2 linked regions of the Victivallis lenta genome follow. The protein of the gene in region 1 interacts with the protein of each later gene in a pairwise test. Links are inferred from orthologs where the notes say so. Each region holds a gene or a part of one and is shown in the gene's direction. Other genes may lie near its edges. The genes, in order: FYJ85_RS08190 and FYJ85_RS00845.

Region 1 (7,874 bases):
TTGCGGCCGGATCGTGTCGGTCTATCCGGAATTTTTTTCGGCGCTGGCGCTGCCCGGCTACCGGCTGTTCGGCGCCGTCGGACTCTGGCTGCTGCCGGTCGGCGGAACGCTGGCGGTCCTTGCGCTGTTTCTCGCGCTGCTGCCGAAATATGGGCCGGGCTGGAAACTCGAGGCGGGACTGGCCGGGCTGCTGCTCTGCGGTTCGCCGCTTCTCTTCTATTCCGGCACTTTCTGGGAGATGACTGCTGCGACGGCGTTCCCTCTTGCCGCGCTGCTGGCTGCGCGGAGGAGGCGGCTGCTCGCGGCCGGACTCCTGCTCGGACTCGGGCTCTGGCTGCGCGAGGAGTTCTATCTCATCGCGCTGGCGGCCGGAATCGCGGCGCTGTTTTTTTACCCGAAGGAGTGGCGCCGGTGCGTTCCGTTCGGGGCTGGCTTTCTTCTGGCAGCAATTCCGCTCTGGATTTACAACCTGGTCAATTACGGCCATATCCTCGGGCTGCACGGCGCGCTTTATTACACGCACAACGCGGAGGGTGTTCCGACGCTGGCGGAGCGGATCGGCGGGGTGTTCGAGGGATTTTATCTGTATTTGTTCCGATTCGAATCCGGCTGGCCCGGCGTGGAGACCGGCTGGATTCCGCTTGTGCCGATGTTCCTGCTGCTGGCGGCCGGTGCGGTCAGGTCGGCGCGCATCAAGCTCTGGGCCGCCTGGATCGCGGCGGCCGGCTGGGCGTTTCTGTTCTGGAGATTCTGGTGCAATCCGTTCCCGGTTCTGGCGTCGGGAGTTACCGTCGGCTTCGTGACCTCTTCCCCGCTGCTTGCCGGGTTTTTCCTCATGTGGCGGAATCTGCTGACCTGCGGACCGCGGCCGCTGCGGATGGTCACGCTGGCCGCATTGCTTTACTGTCTGGCGCTGCCGGTGGTGCTGACCCGCAGCGACATCGGGCTGATCTGGGGGGCGCGGCACTATCTGCCGGTCTATCCGCTGCTGTTTGTCCTGAGCTTCGCCGGTTTTGCCCGGCTCGGATGGCTGCGGAGGCAGCGGTTGCTGACCGCCGTTCTGATCGGCGCCACCCTCGTTTTGCAGGCGGTGGGAATCCGGGCGCTGTTCGGCGTGGCGGAGGATGCGGCGCGGGCGGAGGCGACGATCGGCGCACTTGAGCCCCGCGTGGTGGTTTCGGACCTCTTCTTCCTGCCGGAAATGACGCCGCGGCTCTTCTTCGCCAAACAGTGGCTTTATGTGAAGAACGATACGGAGCTTCGGGAACTGACCGGCCTGCTGCGCGAAAAGGGGATCGACCGTTTCACGCTGGTCCTGTCGGCGCTGCCCGGTTTCCGGCAGGTCGGCGACCGGGCGCTGGCGGAGTTCCTTGAAATGGCGCCGCTCTCGGCCGAGCCGTACCGGCTCCCGGCCCCCGGCAGCGGATTTATGACGCTTCTGATTGGCGAGTGCCGTTTGCAATAGTCCGTGTTCCCTGCTATATTGAAAGACAGTGCTTGATCAATTAACTGCAACCATTTATCGGAGATCTGCGATGGACCGGCTCCTCGTCATAAAACTGGATAACGGCAGCACGCTCGAAGCGAAGGCCCCGGCCGAGCTCGAGGTGAAGCCGCACGACACCTGCGTCTTCCGGCGCGACTTCTACACCGATGCGGGCGAGGTCGTCCGTGAAGTCGCCGAACCGCCCGAAAGCACGAACTGGGCTGAACTGCCGACCGTGCAGCATATTGCGGATAACCGTGAACTGGCCGCCGCAAATGACAATTACATGCGTTCGCGCGGCGCGATGCGCACGGCGCGCGAGCTGGTCGGCAACCTCGGGCTGGCCATGAAACTGCTGAATGCCCACTACTCGCTTGACGGCAAGCTGGTGGTCATCCAGTTCAGCGCAGACGGGCGGGTCGACTTCCGCGAACTGGTCAAGGAGCTGTCGCGCGCGCTCTGCACCCGGATCGAGCTGCGCCAGATCGGCGTGCGCGACGAGACCGGCATCTACGGCGGCATCGCGGTCTGCGGCCAGCGGCTCTGCTGCTGCCGTTTCCTGAAGGAGTTCAATTCGATCAACGTGAAAATGGCCAAGGAGCAGGATCTTTCGCTGACTCCTGCGACGATTTCGGGTGCCTGCGGCCGGCTGAAGTGTTGTCTGAAGTACGAGCACGAGGGGTATCAGGAGCTCGAGCGCGAGATGCCGAAGCGCGGCAACTGGTGCGAGACGCCGCAGGGGCGCGGGCGGGTCTGCGACCGCAATCTGCTGACTCAGAAGGTTTCGATTCAGCTGGAGTCCGGCAACATCGTGCATTTTCACCGTTCCGAGGTGACGATCCATGTTCCCGAGCAGCGGCCGCGCATCGTCAGCGAGCGGCAGCAGGGGCGCGAACGGCGGGACGGCGGCAGCGGCAATGGACGCGAAAATCGGGACAGCCGTCCGCGCGGCAGCGGGAACGGCGTCCAGAAGGGTCGCGGAGTCCGCGACAACCGGCCGCCGCGCGAGGAAGCCCGCCGTCCGGAGGAGTCTCCCCGCGCCGAAGAGAACGCGCCGCGGGAGAAGTAACCGATGGAGCGCGCGGAGCTGGAACGCTATGCGGCGCTCGACGCGTCCGGTTTCCTGCCGGGCGTCGGCGAGGAGCCCGTCGACTTCGAATCGAGAATCGCCGCGATCCGCGCTGCTCACGAGGAGTTCGGGGAGGAGCTGGCCGAAAAGGGCGAAGTCGTCGTTTTCGACGAATTCCGCCTGCGTGAATCCGAACGCATTCCGGCCGATATCATCGCCGAGGCGGGGGAGGTCACCGGCGGACTTTACGATTTCCGCACCGCGCATGTGCCGGGATTTTTCATCTCGCGTGACGTCGGGCTGCTCTGGGGCGGCTGCATGATCAGCGATACGGAGCTTCCGTTTTCGTTTTTCCTGATCCGGGGGGCGTTTCGCAACCGGCAGCGCTGGTTTCTCTACAACCGCCGCGAGCTGCTTGCGCACGAGCTCTGCCATTCGATGCGGCAGCCGTTGCGGGATGTGCCGCTGGAGGAGTTTTTCGCCTACCGGACGAGTCCGAGCCCGTTCCGGCGCTATCTCGGCAACTGCTTTATCCGCGATTATGATGCGCTGCTTTTCGTCATTCCGGTTTTCATTCTGCTCGGTTCGGTGCTGCTGCAGTCGTTCTGGCTGCCGGCGCTGCCGGTCTGGCCGTTCTGGATCGTTGCGCTGGCCTATCCGGCTTATCTGCTGTTCCGCAACGCGCGGGCGCGGCACTGGGTGTTCCGGGCCGCGAAAAAACTGCGCGCGTTCGGCGTCGGGAAGCCGATGGCGGTGCTGTTCCGTTCGACGACGCCCGAGATCCGCGAGCTGGGGACGCTCCGGAGCCGGGAGGATTTTGATGCGTATGTGGAGGAGAAGAAGGAGCTGCGCTGGGAGATCGTCAAATACCGTTTCCTGCGGTCCTGACTGTGGTCCGGTGAACGATTTTTCGTCGTCTGCCGCCGCGGTTTCGCGGCTCTCCCCGGTGCTTTGGGTTCCCTGTCGACAGGAAGTATGGAATGCCGGAAGAAGATAAATCGCTGCTCGAGGTTCGCGACCTCACAAAACGGTTCGGCGCGGCAACCGCGCTCGACCGTGTCAGCCTGACTCTGCTGCGCGGCCGGCTGAACGGTCTGGCCGGTCCCGACGGTGCCGGAAAAACCACGCTGATCCGGATTCTGACCGGTCTGCTCGGTTCCGATTCCGGCGAAATCCGCCTCGACGGCGTTTCGCTGGCGGAGGCGGTCGCCCGGCAGGGCTTCATCGGCTATATGCCGCAGAAGTTCGGGCTCTACGAGGATTTGTCGGTGCTCGAGAACCTGCGGCTTTACGCCGCGCTGAACGGCGTGCCGAAAGAGAAGGAGCGCGGACTGTTCGACGAAATGCTGCGTTTTACGGACCTCGCCCGTTTTTCGGAGCGGCTGGCCGGCCGGCTTTCGGGCGGCATGAAGCAGAAGCTCGGACTCGCCTGCGCATTGCTCGGCCGGCCGAAGCTGCTGCTGCTGGACGAGCCGAGTGTCGGTGTCGACCCGATTTCGCGCCGCGAGCTCTGGAGCATGGTCGGCGAACTGATGGAGGGCGGCATGACCGTCCTCTGGTCGACCGCTTATCTCGACGAGGCCGAACACTGCGATAAAGTCATTCTGCTCGACGAGTCGAAGAAGCTCTTCGAGGGGCCGCCCGGCGAATTGACCGGGCGGCTGAAGGGGCGCGTCTTTCTGCTGTCGGAGCCGTCCGGGGGGCGGCGCGGGGCGCTGCGCCGGGTTCTGCGCGAACCGTTCGTCCGTGACGGCGTCATCCAGGGCGGCAGCGTCCGGTTCGTCACCGCGCCGGAGCTGCCGGACGGCGAGCCGCAGGCACTGGCGCGGAAACTCGGAGGAACGCTCGCCCCGGCCGCCCCCCGGTTCGAGGATGTGTTCATCGACATACTCGGCGGCGGTCCCGGCGGGGAATCCGCGCTGGCGGCGGGACTTTCTCCGCTGCCGGACGACGGCGCCGTCGTGGTCGAAGCCGACCGCCTGACCAAGAAATACGGCAGTTTTACGGCTGCCGACTCGATTTCCTTCCGGATCAGACGCGGAGAAATCTTCGGTCTGCTCGGCCCGAACGGCGCCGGGAAATCGACGACCTTCAAGATGATGTGCGGCCTTGCCCGGCCGACTTCGGGACGGGCGCTGGTGGCCGGCTGCGAGCTCGGCCGGTCCGGCGGCAGCGTACGCCGCCGCATCGGTTACATGGCGCAGAAATTTTCGCTTTATGACGGGCTTTCCGTGCGGCAGAACCTCGCGTTTTTCTCCGGCATCTACGGACTTTCGGGACGGGCGCAGAAGGCGAAGATCGAAGAGATGGTTGAAATCTTCCATTTTCAGAATATCCTCGACGACAACTCCGGCGACATTTCGCTCGGACACAAGCAGCGGCTGGCGCTGGCCTGCGCGACCATGCACGGTCCGGATGTGCTGTTCCTCGACGAACCGACCTCCGGCGTTTCGCCGGTCACGCGGCGCGAATTCTGGAACCACATCAACGGCATCGTCGAAAAAGGGGTGACCGTCATGGTGACGACCCACTTTATGGACGAGGCGGAATATTGCGACCGCATCGCGCTCATCTACCGCGGGCGCGCCATCGCGGTCGGCACGCCGGATGAGCTCAGGCAGAGCGTCGCGGACGGCGGGACGCCCGATCCGACCATGGAGGATGCCTTCATCTCGCTGGTGCGGAGGTCGGACCGGGAGCGCGGGGGAGGCGGCGCATGAACATCCGCCGGCTCAACGCCCTGATGCGCAAGGAGGCATTGCAGATCATCCGCGACCCGAGTTCGATCCTGATCGCGGCGGTGCTGCCGCTGCTGCTGATATTCATCTTCGCCTTCGCCGTATCGCTCGACGTGAACGAACTGGCCGTCGGAATCGCCGTCGAAGACGACTCCCCCGAAGCGGCGAGTTTCGTCGAAGCGTTCACGAGCAGCCGCTATTTCAAGGTCCGGTCGGCCCGCGACCGCCGCGAACTCGTTCCGGCGCTGACGGCGGGGGATATCCGCGGCATCGTCGTCATCCCGGGCGACTTCGCTTCCCGGCTCGGCAATGCGGCGGGCCCGGCGGCGCCGGTGCAGATCATCACCGACGGCAGCGAACCGAACACCGCGAACTTCGTGCAGAATTATGCACGCGGCGCCTGGCAGGTCTGGCTGCGCCAGCGGGCGCTCGACGGCGGCCGCGCCGCGCCGGCGCCGGTGACGGTCGTCGACCGGGTCTGGTACAATCCGGAGCTCGAGAGCCGCAATTTCCTGCTGCCCGGGGCGCTGGCGCTGATCATGACGCTGATCGGCACGCTGCTGACTGCGCTCGTCGTCGCGCGCGAGTGGGAACGCGGCACGATGGAAGCGCTGCTTTCTACTTCAATCACTCGCGGGGAACTGATCCTCGGCAAGCTGCTGCCGTATTTCCTGCTCGGGATGCTCTCGCTGTTCCTGTCGGTATCGGCGATGGTGCTGCTGTTTCACGTGCCGCTGCGCGGCTCGTTTCTTGTTCTGGCCGGCGCCGGGGCGGTGTTCCTGTTCACGGCGCTCGGGCTCGGCATGCTGATCTCCGCTGCGGCAAGGAACCAGTTCGTCGCGTGCCAGATCGCATTTCTGACTGCGTTCATGCCGGGGATGATGCTCTCCGGCTTCGTTTTCGAAATCAGCTCGATGCCGCTGCCGATCCGCATTGCGACGAACTTCATTCCGGCGAAATACTTCGTTTCGTGCCTCCACAGCCTTTTCCTGGTCGGGGACGTCTGGCCGGTGCTGCTGCCGAATCTGCTGTTCCTCGGCGCGGTCAGCGTGATTTTGTTCGGAATCGTCATCGTCATGGTGCGCAAAAGGATCGATTGATATGTGGAACCGGATCAGATCGCTCATCATCAAGGAGCTGCAGATTATTCTGCGCGACCGCAAGACGCGGATCATCATCGTCATTCCGCCGATCCTGCAGATTTTTCTCTTTGCCTTCGCCTCGACGCTTGAGGTGAAGAACATCACGATCGGGATTCTGAACCGGGATGCGGGGGCGGATTCGGCGCCGCTGATCGAACGTTTCCGGAATTCGCCGTCGTTCGTCCGGCTCGACCCGGTCGCCGACGAAGGGGAGATGCGCCGCTACATCGATACGCAGCGCGGCATCGGAGTCATCTGCATCAGAGAGGATTTTTCGCGCCGGCTGCGGGGCGGCGAACCGGCGGAGCTCCTGCTCGCGTTGGACGGGCGGCGCACGAACGTGGCCCAGATCGTGAACGGCTACATCAATACGGTCGTCCGGGATTTCAACCGCGACATCCTGGCCGGGCGGGGAGCCGCCGGGCGGCCGGAAAGCGAACTGATCGTACGGAACTGGTACATCCCGAATCTCGAATATCTGTACTTCACGCTGCCGTGCCTGATTGCGAACATCCTCATGATCATGGGGATCATGATTCCGGCGCTGTCGGTTGCCCGGGAGCGGGAGTTCGGCACCTTCGACCAGATTCTGGTTTCGCCGCTGTCGACTTTCGAGATCATCGTCGGCAAGACCGCGCCTTCGCTGCTCATCGGCTTTCTGCAGGCGACGATGATGATCGCGGCCGCAATCTGGTGCCTCGGTTCGCCGATGGTCGGCTCGTGGCTCATGCTGTATACCGGAATGACGGTGTTCATCGCGTCTGTGATCGGGGTCGGGCTGTTCATCTCGTCGCTCTGCAAAACGCAGCAGCAGGCGATTCTCGGGGCGTTCGTCTTTGCAGTTCCGGCTGTGCTGATTTCAGGCTACGCGACGCCGATCGAGAATATGCCGCACTGGCTGCAGACGCTTTCGCTGGCGAACCCGGTGCGCTGGATCATGGCGATCGTGAAAGGGGTTTTCCTGAAAGACATCTCCTGGGCGATTGCATGGCGAAGCCTCTACCCGCTCTGCCTCATCACGGCAGTGACGCTCGGCGTTGCGGGCTGGTTCTTCTCGCGCAAGCTTGAATAGGGGCGTTTACAGATAACAGGTCCGGCCGGTTTTCTGGCAGCAGTCGGGCGTGTATTCGTGCAGCTCGATGCGGACGCCGTCCGGATCGGTCAGCCAGGCCTGATAGGCGTGGTCGGCGCCCATTTTTTTCTCGCCCGGCGTGTAGCCGGCGGCGGCGACGGCGGCGTTGACGCTGTCGATCGAATCGACCTCGAAACAGAGATGGTCGATCGGATTCGCGCCGGGTTCGGCCGGTTCGCGCTCAAAGAATTCGAGATAATTGCCGTTGCCGGCCTTCAGGTAGAAGCCGACCGTTTTGTCGTCGCGCCGGAAGTCGAACGCTTTTTCGAGCCCGAGCCCCTGGCAGTAGAAACGGGCGGTCCGGCCG
Region 2 (8,026 bases), on another replicon or contig:
CTTATATTCCATCATGGTTTTCCCGCCGCCCGCGGCGGCTGCGCCGAGTTCACATCCGCGGGACAGCGTCCGCCTCAGCCTTACGGCCCGGCGGCCTCGCGTCGGAGGCGTTTTCCCGGACTTTCCGCCGGGGACGGCCCTCCGGCACGACGAGCTCCGGCTTGAGCATCACATCCTGCCAGCTCGCGCCGGGATTGGCGATCCGCCAGAGCAATCCGTCCACGGCGCGGGTCGCGATCTCCGCGATATGGAGGTCCACCGCCGGAACCGGCGGATCGAGCTCCCGGATCAGGTAGGTGTTGTCGCAGGAGATGACTTCGAGCTCCTTCGGCTTGCGGGAATACCCTGCGAAATTCAGCGCATGGCAGACTTTGTAGGCCACCTGATCGCAGAACGCGAAGATTCCGGCACGGCCGCCGTACGCCTCGATCGCCGTCCTGAGCTGTTCCAGATAAATCTGCGGATCATCGGCGCGGTCGTACTCGAGCTCGACGAATTCGGCCTTCGCCTCGCGCATCCGGCGGCGGAACCCCTCGAGGCGCGGGTGCGTCTCGGCGTGATAGGCCAGACTGTGCTCCCAGGTCAGGATCGCCCGGTCGAACCCCCGGTCGACCAGGTAATTCGCCGCGAGCTTTCCGGCCATCGCCTCGTTCGGCTTGAAGCTGTCCCACGGGCCGATGTCGATCTCCTCGTGCATGATCGCCACCTGCGGAATCCCCTCCAGAATCGAACCGAACCACGGCCGGAAGCTGTAATGGTAGATCACCCCGGTCGAATTTTCGACCAGCAGCGGATTCTCATACAGATCGCCGCAGGAACAGAGTTCGAACGGCACTTTGAGCTCGGTCAGCCGTTTCATGACGCTGTTCATGATCTGCTGCGCGACAGGGTCGTCCGAATCGACCGGGTCGTACAGAACCGTGATCTTCTCCTCGGGCTGCGCGCCCGTTTCCGCCGCGCTCCGCCGTCTCCGGTAGGTGCGCGCCTTGAAGCCGCACTCCTCCGCCACCTTCTGCACCTGGTTGCGCAGCCTGCTCGAAATCAGGGTCGAGTTCCGCAGCGCCAGCGACACCGAAGTCGTGGTGATGCCGAGCATCTCCGCGATCTCCGCCATGCTTTTCGGCTTGTCCTGTTTATCGTTCATCTCTTTCGTTCCCGCCGGTTCGATTGTTTTCCTGCCTATAATTATAGCAAACAACAGCGCGAATGTCAACAGCAAATTTCATTATTTTTAAAATATTTTATTTTCAATTTTAAAATAAAAATTAAAATTACGCCAGGCCCGTTTGCGCGAAAATCGAAACGGCCGGGGATTGCAAAACGGCGAAAGCGGCTTTATAGTATCCGGAAACCCAACAATCGGAGCGTAGCAAATGAGCGGCAAATACGATGCATTGTTCGATCCGGAGAGTCTCCGGGCCATCCAGGAATTCTACGACACGCGCGAACGCTGGCAGGAGATCCTCGCTTATCGGAAACTGGCGGACCGGATCGGCCATGTCCGGAACCTCTTCTACGGCGACTCGATCACCGAAGCGTGGCCGCTGCATGAGCACTTCCCGAATCATTCGCTGCTGAACCGCGGCATCGGCGGGGACAACGTCTGCGGACTCTACCTGCGGCTTGCGGAAGATGTGTTCGCATATACACCGGAAAAGGTGTTCATCCTGATCGGAATCAACGGCATCGAACTGCCGAAGCAGCTGATCCTCGACCGCACCCGCGCCGTGGCGGAGCTGATCCGCGAGCGCGGCAGCCGGGTCTACCTCGGCAGCATCCTGCCGCTCCGCGAGCCGGACGGATGGGACCGCTTCCGCTATCAGGACAAGATCGTCGAAATCAACGCCGAACAGAAGGCGTGGAGCGAAAGGAACCTCGACGGCTTTATCGACTATCACTCGCTGCTGAAGGACGAAACCGGGCAGCTCGCGGCCGAATTCGCGCGGCCGGACGGCACCCACGTCATGCCCGGCGCCTACCGGGTCATGGCGGACGCCGTGCGTCCCTTCCTCGCCTGATCGGCCGGCCGGGGGGATTCCCGGCAATTATCCGGCATTTTTCGATTCCGGCGGTTGATTTTCCGGCCGCCGGGTGGTATTGTCTTGCAATCGGCCCCGAAACCAACGATTCACGGCGGGATTATGAGACGCGTAAGCATTCCGTACGACCGGACCGTCCTTGAGGCGGAAATCGACGAGAGGAATTTTCTCGGCTGCTTCGAATCAGCGCTGCCCGCCGCCGCGGCGGACCAGGCGGCGGCCGTCCGCGAAGCGCTGGACCGGCCCGTCGGCTCCCCGCTCCTCGAGGAGCTCGCCGCAGGCAGGCGTTCGGCCGTAATCATCGCGAGCGACCACACCCGGCCGGTCCCGAGCCGGATTCTCATGCCGCAGCTGCTCGAACGGCTGCGGAGGGGCTCCCCCGGCATCGACGTCACGATCCTCATCGCAACCGGCTTCCACCGCGGCACGACCCGGCGCGAACTCGTCGAAAAATTCGGAGAGAAGATCGCCGCGGACGAAAAAATCGTCGTCCACGACTCTTCGGACGAATCGATGCTGACCAGCCTCGGCACACTCCCCTCCGGCGGCGAGCTCGTCATAAACCGCCTCGCCGCCGAAACGGAACTCCTGCTGGCGGAGGGGTTCATCGAACCGCACTTCTTCGCCGGTTTTTCAGGCGGCCGCAAAAGCGTCCTGCCCGGAATCGCCGCGCGCCGGACGGTGCTGGCCAACCACTGTTCGGAATTCATCCAAAGCCCGTATGCGCGGACCGGCAATCTTGAGAACAACCCGATCCACCGCGACATGCTGTTCGCGGCAGAAACGGCGAAACTCGCCTTCATCGCGAACGTGATCATCGGCCGTGACAGGAAAATCGTGCGCGCCTTCGCAGGCGACCCGGTCGCCGCCCACGCGGAGGGCTGCGGCTGCCTGCGCCGGTTCGCCGGAGTCGCCGTGCCGCAGGCCGACATCGTCCTCACCGGCAACGGCGGCTATCCGCTCGACCAGAACGTCTACCAGGCGGTCAAGGGCATGACGGCGGGTGAAGCGGCCTGCCGCGAAGGAGGCGTCATCATCATCGCCGCAAGCTGTTCCGACGGACACGGCGGCGAATCGTTCTACCGGAACCTGGCGGAGGCGGCTTCGCCGGAGGAGCTGCTCGCGCGGGTCGCGGCCGTTCCGCGCGGCCGGACCGAACCGGACCAGTGGGAGTTTCAGATCCTCGCCCGCATCCTGTCGAAGCGGAAGGTCATCGTCGTCACCCGCGACTGCGACCACCGGATGCTCGAGAGGATGCACCTCTCTGCCGCCTCCACCCTCCCCGAAGCGCTCGGCATGGCGTACGCGCTGCTCGGGCCGGAGGCGAAGGTCGCGGCCATTCCGGATGGAGTCTCCGTCATCGTCAACCCCAGCAGGTGTTTATGAAAATAACGGTATGCATCAAGCAGGTGCCGGGAACCGCCCAGGTCGAAATCGACCCGGCGACCGGCGTATTGAAACGCGACGGCGTCGAATCGAAGATGAATCCGTACGACCTCTACGCGCTCGAAACCGCACTGCGGTTCAAGCAGTCGCACGGAGCCGAAATCACGGCCGTAACGATGGGGCCGCCGCAGGCCGAAAGCGTGATCCGCGAAGCGTTCATGATGGGCGTCGATCACGGCGCGATCTTCTCCGACCGCCGCTTCGGCGGTTCGGATGTACTCGCGACGGCCTACACGCTCGCGCAGGGAATCCGGGCGGCGGGCGGCGCCGACCTCGTGATCTGCGGCAAACAGACCACCGACGGCGACACCGCGCAGGTCGGCGCGGAGCTCGCGGAGTTCCTCGGCATTCCGCACGTCGCGGGCGTATCGCGGATTCATGAGCTCAGCGGCGAAGAAATCCTGCTCGATCTTGATCTGCCGCTCCATGTGGAAACGGTGCGGGTCAAGCTGCCGTGCCTGGTCTGCGTCGAGAAAGGGATTTACGAGCCGCGGCTGCCGTCGTTCCGGCGCAAGCTCGAAACGGCCGGCCGTCCGGTCCGGACCTTCACGCTCGACGATATGGAGGACCCGGCGCCGGAACACTACGGGCTCTCCGGCTCCCCGACCCAGGTAAAACGGATTTTTCCGCCGGAAAATACGAATACGCACGAAAGCTGGGAGGGCTCCGGCGATGAGCTCGCGGAACGCCTACGCCGCCTTCTCGACGACAGGAAATTCCTGCAGCAGCTGAGGTAACGACTTATGGCGCATATCAGAATCCATCAGGAGAAGGCCGCCGATCCGGCGGCGCTCGCGGCGCTCTGCCCGTTCGGAGCCATCCGCGCCGACGGCGGCAAACTCGACATCGACGCGGGATGCAAGATGTGCCGGATCTGCATCCGCAGGGGCAACGGCGTTTTCGAGTACGTCGAAGACCGCTCTCCGTCGGTCGACAAATCGGCCTGGCGCGGCATCGCGGTCATCGCGGAGCAGACCGCCGGAACCGTGCATCCGGTCACCTATGAACTGATCGGCAAGGCGCGCGAACTCGCCGGGAAAACCGGACAGACGGTCTACTGCGTCCTCATCGGGCATGAAGTCGCGGAGAAGGCGGACGAACTGCTCGCCTATGGCGCCGATGAGGTGTTCGTCTATGACGACCCGGCGCTCGAGCATTTCCGGATCGAACCGTACGCGGCCGTGCTCGAGGAGTTCATCAACGCGAAACACCCGTCCGCCGTGCTGGTCGGCGGCACGCCGTCGGGACGCTCGCTCGCGCCGCGGGCCGCGGCACGCTTCCGGACCGGGCTCACGGCGGACTGCACCTTCCTCGATATGCAGCCGAACACGGACCTCGACCAGATCCGCCCGGCCTACGGCGGCAACATCATGGCGCACATCAACACGCCGAACCACAGGCCGCAGTTCGCGACGGTCCGCTACAAAATCTTTTCGATCCCGCCGAAGGGCGCGGCATCCGGCAGGGTCACGCGCCGCGCCGTCCCGCCGGAAAAGCTCGCGTCGGGCATTTCGGTCGTCCGGGTGGCCGAAAAACAGCGCGAAACCGGCATCGAGGAGGCGGAGGTCCTCGTCGTCGCCGGACGCGGCGTCCGCAGGGCGGAGGACCTTGCGATGCTTGAGGAACTCGCCGGGCTGCTCGGGGGAAAACTCGCCTCGACCCGTTCGCTTACCGAAGCGGGCTGGGTCAATCCGCGCAGCCAGATCGGGCTCTCCGGGCGGACGGTCAAGCCGAAGCTCATCATCACCTGCGGCGTCTCGGGGGCGATCCAGTTCGTCGCCGGCATGAACGGTTCGGAGCTGATCGTCGCGATCAACACGGACCCGGACGCGCCGATTTTCAAGGTCGCGCACATCGGCGTCCGCGGCGACCTCTATCAGATCGTGCCGCGGCTGATTGAAAAGATCAAGAACGGAAAGGGCAGGTAAATGTCGCTCTCCTACAAGCAATTCGATGAAACCGACCTCGCGGAGCTGCGGAAGATCTGCGCGCCGGAACGGGTGATCCCGGGCGCCGGAATCAGCGAGGATTACTGCCACGACGAGCTGTCGGGGACGTTCAGCCGGCCCGATGCGCTCGTAAAGGCGATGTCGGCGGAGGAGGTCTCCGCAATCATGAAATACGCCTCGGCGAACCGGATTCCGGTCACGCCGCGCGGCCAGGGGACCGGGCTGGTCGGCGGCTCGGTCGCGCTGTTCGGCGGCATCATGGTCGACCTCTCCGGCATGAACCGCTTCCTCGAGCTCGATGAGGAAAATATGACGCTGACGCTCGAACCGGGCGTACTGCTGATGGAAATCTCGAAATATGTCGAGGAGCGCGGGCTCTTCTACCCGCCCGACCCGGGCGAAAAAACCGCGACCATCGGCGGAAACATCAATACGAACGCCGGCGGCATGCGCGCGGTCAAATACGGCGTGACCCGCGACTACGTGCGCGGGCTCGAAGTCGTGCTGGCCGACGGCAGCATCGTCGAGCTCGGCGGCAAAGTCGTCAAAAACAGTTCCGGCTACAGTCTGAAGGATCTGATCGTCGGCTCAGAAGGAACGCTCGGCATCGTGACGAAGGCGATCCTGCGGCTGCTGCCGCTGCCGCGCTTCAAGATCAGTCTGCTCGTGCCGTTCCCGGACCTGCCGTCGGCGATCCGGACGGTTCCGGCGGTCATCCGCGCCAGTTCGGTGCCGACCGCGGTCGAATTCATGGAGCGCGAGGTGATTCTCGCGGCGGAGGAGTTCCTCGGCCGCAAGTTTCCGGACAACAGTTCGGATGCGTATCTGCTGCTGACCTTCGACGGAGCGAGCAAAGAGGAGATCGACCTCGCCAGCCGCGAGGCCGCGCACACCTGCCTCGCGGCGGGCGCGATCGACGTGTTCCTCTCAAACACGGCAGAACGGAATGAATCGATCTGGTCCGCGCGGGGCGCGTTCCTCGAAGCGATCAAGGCGTCGACGACCGAAATGGACGAGTGCGATGTGGTCGTGCCGCGCCGGGATGTGGCGGAATTCGTGCTGTTTTCGCATTCTCTGCAGGAGAAATACGGCGTCCGGCTCCGCTCCTTCGGCCACGCCGGGGACGGCAATCTGCACATCTACGTGCTGCGCGACGGGCTCGACGACGCCGCGTGGGAGAAAACGCTGGCAGCCGTCTTCGGCGAACTCTACGCCAGGGCGCGGCAGCTGAACGGCAAGGTCTCCGGCGAGCACGGCATCGGCCATGCGAAGCGGCCGTACCTGGCGGAGTCGCAAAGCGCCTCCGAACAGATGCTCATGGCCGGCATCAAACAGGTGTTCGACCCGCTGAACATCCTGAACCCGTCGAAAGTCATCACACCTCTGAATGAAAGGGACACAATATCATGAAATACCTTTTTTCCATGCTGCTCTTCTGCGCGGCGCTGACCCTCTCCGCCGAATCGAAATTCTTGAAAGTGTCGGAGTTCCAATACGACTTCGACAAAAAATCCATCACCTTCCAGGTTGAAAACACCTCCGGCAAGGATATCAGTTCGTTCGATTGCAAACTCGAACTTGAGATCGACAGGCGGGATTTCGAGGTGTATGCAAACGGCAGCAACCTGAAGAAAGGCGAAAAGCGGATGCTGACCCGGGACCTGCAGAACCTGAACCCGAAAAGCCGGGTGAAAAAAATCTCCGGAAACCCGGCGATCTCGCTCGAAGACCTCTCGATCACCACCATGAAATTCGCGGACGGGACGGAAGTCAAAAAATCGGAAGGCACCAAAGTCAACCCCGGCAACCGGAAACGCCCCGGCGGCAGGCGGAGTCCCGGCGGCCAGAACAGCCGCGTCCGCTGAACGCCATTCAGCGCCCGCCGCTCTTTCGCCAGAACGACGGCGCGACGCCGGTCCGCTTGCGGAAGAAGCGGCTGAAGGAGTAAATCGAATCGTAACCGCACGCGGCGGCGATCCGGCCGACCGGTTCGTCCGTCTCCTCGAGCAGCCGCCGGGCGGCGTTGAGCCGCCGCTCGGCCAGGTAGTCTCCGAGCGCGATGCCGAGCTCCTCCCGGAACTTCCGCCGCAGATGGCTGGCCGACAGCCCCGCCCCCTCCGCCAGAAGCTTGATCGAGAGCTGCCGGGTCAGCTCCTGGTTGATCCGGTTCAGCACGGCTTTGACCGGCGGGGAGAGCGGCGCGTCCCTCCTCGGCAGCTGCCCGGCCGACAGTTCGCGCAGCAGCAGTACCAGCTCGAACATCGACCGCAGCGTATCGCCGTCGAGATAAGCGTCGACCAGGCGCTCCGCCGCCGCGAATGCCGCATCGTTCGCCTCCATCAGCGGTTCGGCGGGCAGGTACGGCTGCCCCTCCTCCGCCTCGAACGAAACGATCAGACGGTCATGACGCTCCCGCCCCTCCGGGACGCTGCGCCGCAGATACGGCTTGACCAGCAGCGCCCGGCCCGGCTCCAGCGCGATCCGGTTTCCGCTCACCAGATACTCCATCGGCACCGCCGGAAGGATCAGCATATGGCGTGTGCTGATGATCGTCCGCTCATGCGGATAATCGTGCCAGTAAAGCAGAAGGCT

What was found.
Region 2: the proteins of FYJ85_RS08190 (region 1) and FYJ85_RS00845 interact in binary tests that used the Escherichia coli proteins (3 or more experiments, as listed by UniProt). The link is inferred for Victivallis lenta from one-to-one orthologs.

The regions. Positions count from the first base shown.
Region 1 is NZ_VUNS01000007.1:7,865-15,738, forward strand. What follows is about bases 3,059-5,905. They hold FYJ85_RS08190 (ATP-binding cassette domain-containing protein), read left to right. Parts: upstream 3,059-3,535; coding sequence 3,536-5,275; downstream 5,276-5,905. Other genes in these bases: FYJ85_RS08185 (hypothetical protein), read left to right, coding at 3,059-3,443; FYJ85_RS08195 (ABC transporter permease), read left to right, coding at 5,272-5,905. Also shown: FYJ85_RS08175 (hypothetical protein), read left to right, coding at 1-1,465; FYJ85_RS08180 (PSP1 domain-containing protein), read left to right, coding at 1,536-2,555; more of FYJ85_RS08185, read left to right, coding at 2,559-3,058; more of FYJ85_RS08195, read left to right, coding at 5,906-6,393; FYJ85_RS08200 (ABC transporter permease), read left to right, coding at 6,395-7,507; FYJ85_RS08205 (VOC family protein), read right to left, coding at 7,514-7,874. UniProt on the Escherichia coli protein: Part of the ABC transporter complex YbhFSR that could be involved in efflux of cefoperazone. Probably responsible for energy coupling to the transport system.
Region 2 is NZ_VUNS01000001.1:208,733-216,758, forward strand. What follows is about bases 2,323-5,321. They hold FYJ85_RS00845 (electron transfer flavoprotein subunit beta/FixA family protein), read left to right. Parts: upstream 2,323-3,421; coding sequence 3,422-4,222; downstream 4,223-5,321. Other genes in these bases: larA (nickel-dependent lactate racemase), read left to right, coding at 2,323-3,425; FYJ85_RS00850 (electron transfer flavoprotein subunit alpha/FixB family protein), read left to right, coding at 4,229-5,321. Outside these bases: FYJ85_RS00830 (LacI family DNA-binding transcriptional regulator), read right to left, coding at 50-1,144; FYJ85_RS00835 (GDSL-type esterase/lipase family protein), read left to right, coding at 1,374-2,018; more of larA, read left to right, coding at 2,142-2,322; more of FYJ85_RS00850, read left to right, coding at 5,322-5,413; FYJ85_RS00855 (FAD-binding oxidoreductase), read left to right, coding at 5,414-6,844; FYJ85_RS00860 (hypothetical protein), read left to right, coding at 6,841-7,299; FYJ85_RS00865 (AraC family transcriptional regulator), read right to left, coding at 7,307-8,026. UniProt on the Escherichia coli protein: Required for anaerobic carnitine reduction. May bring reductant to CaiA.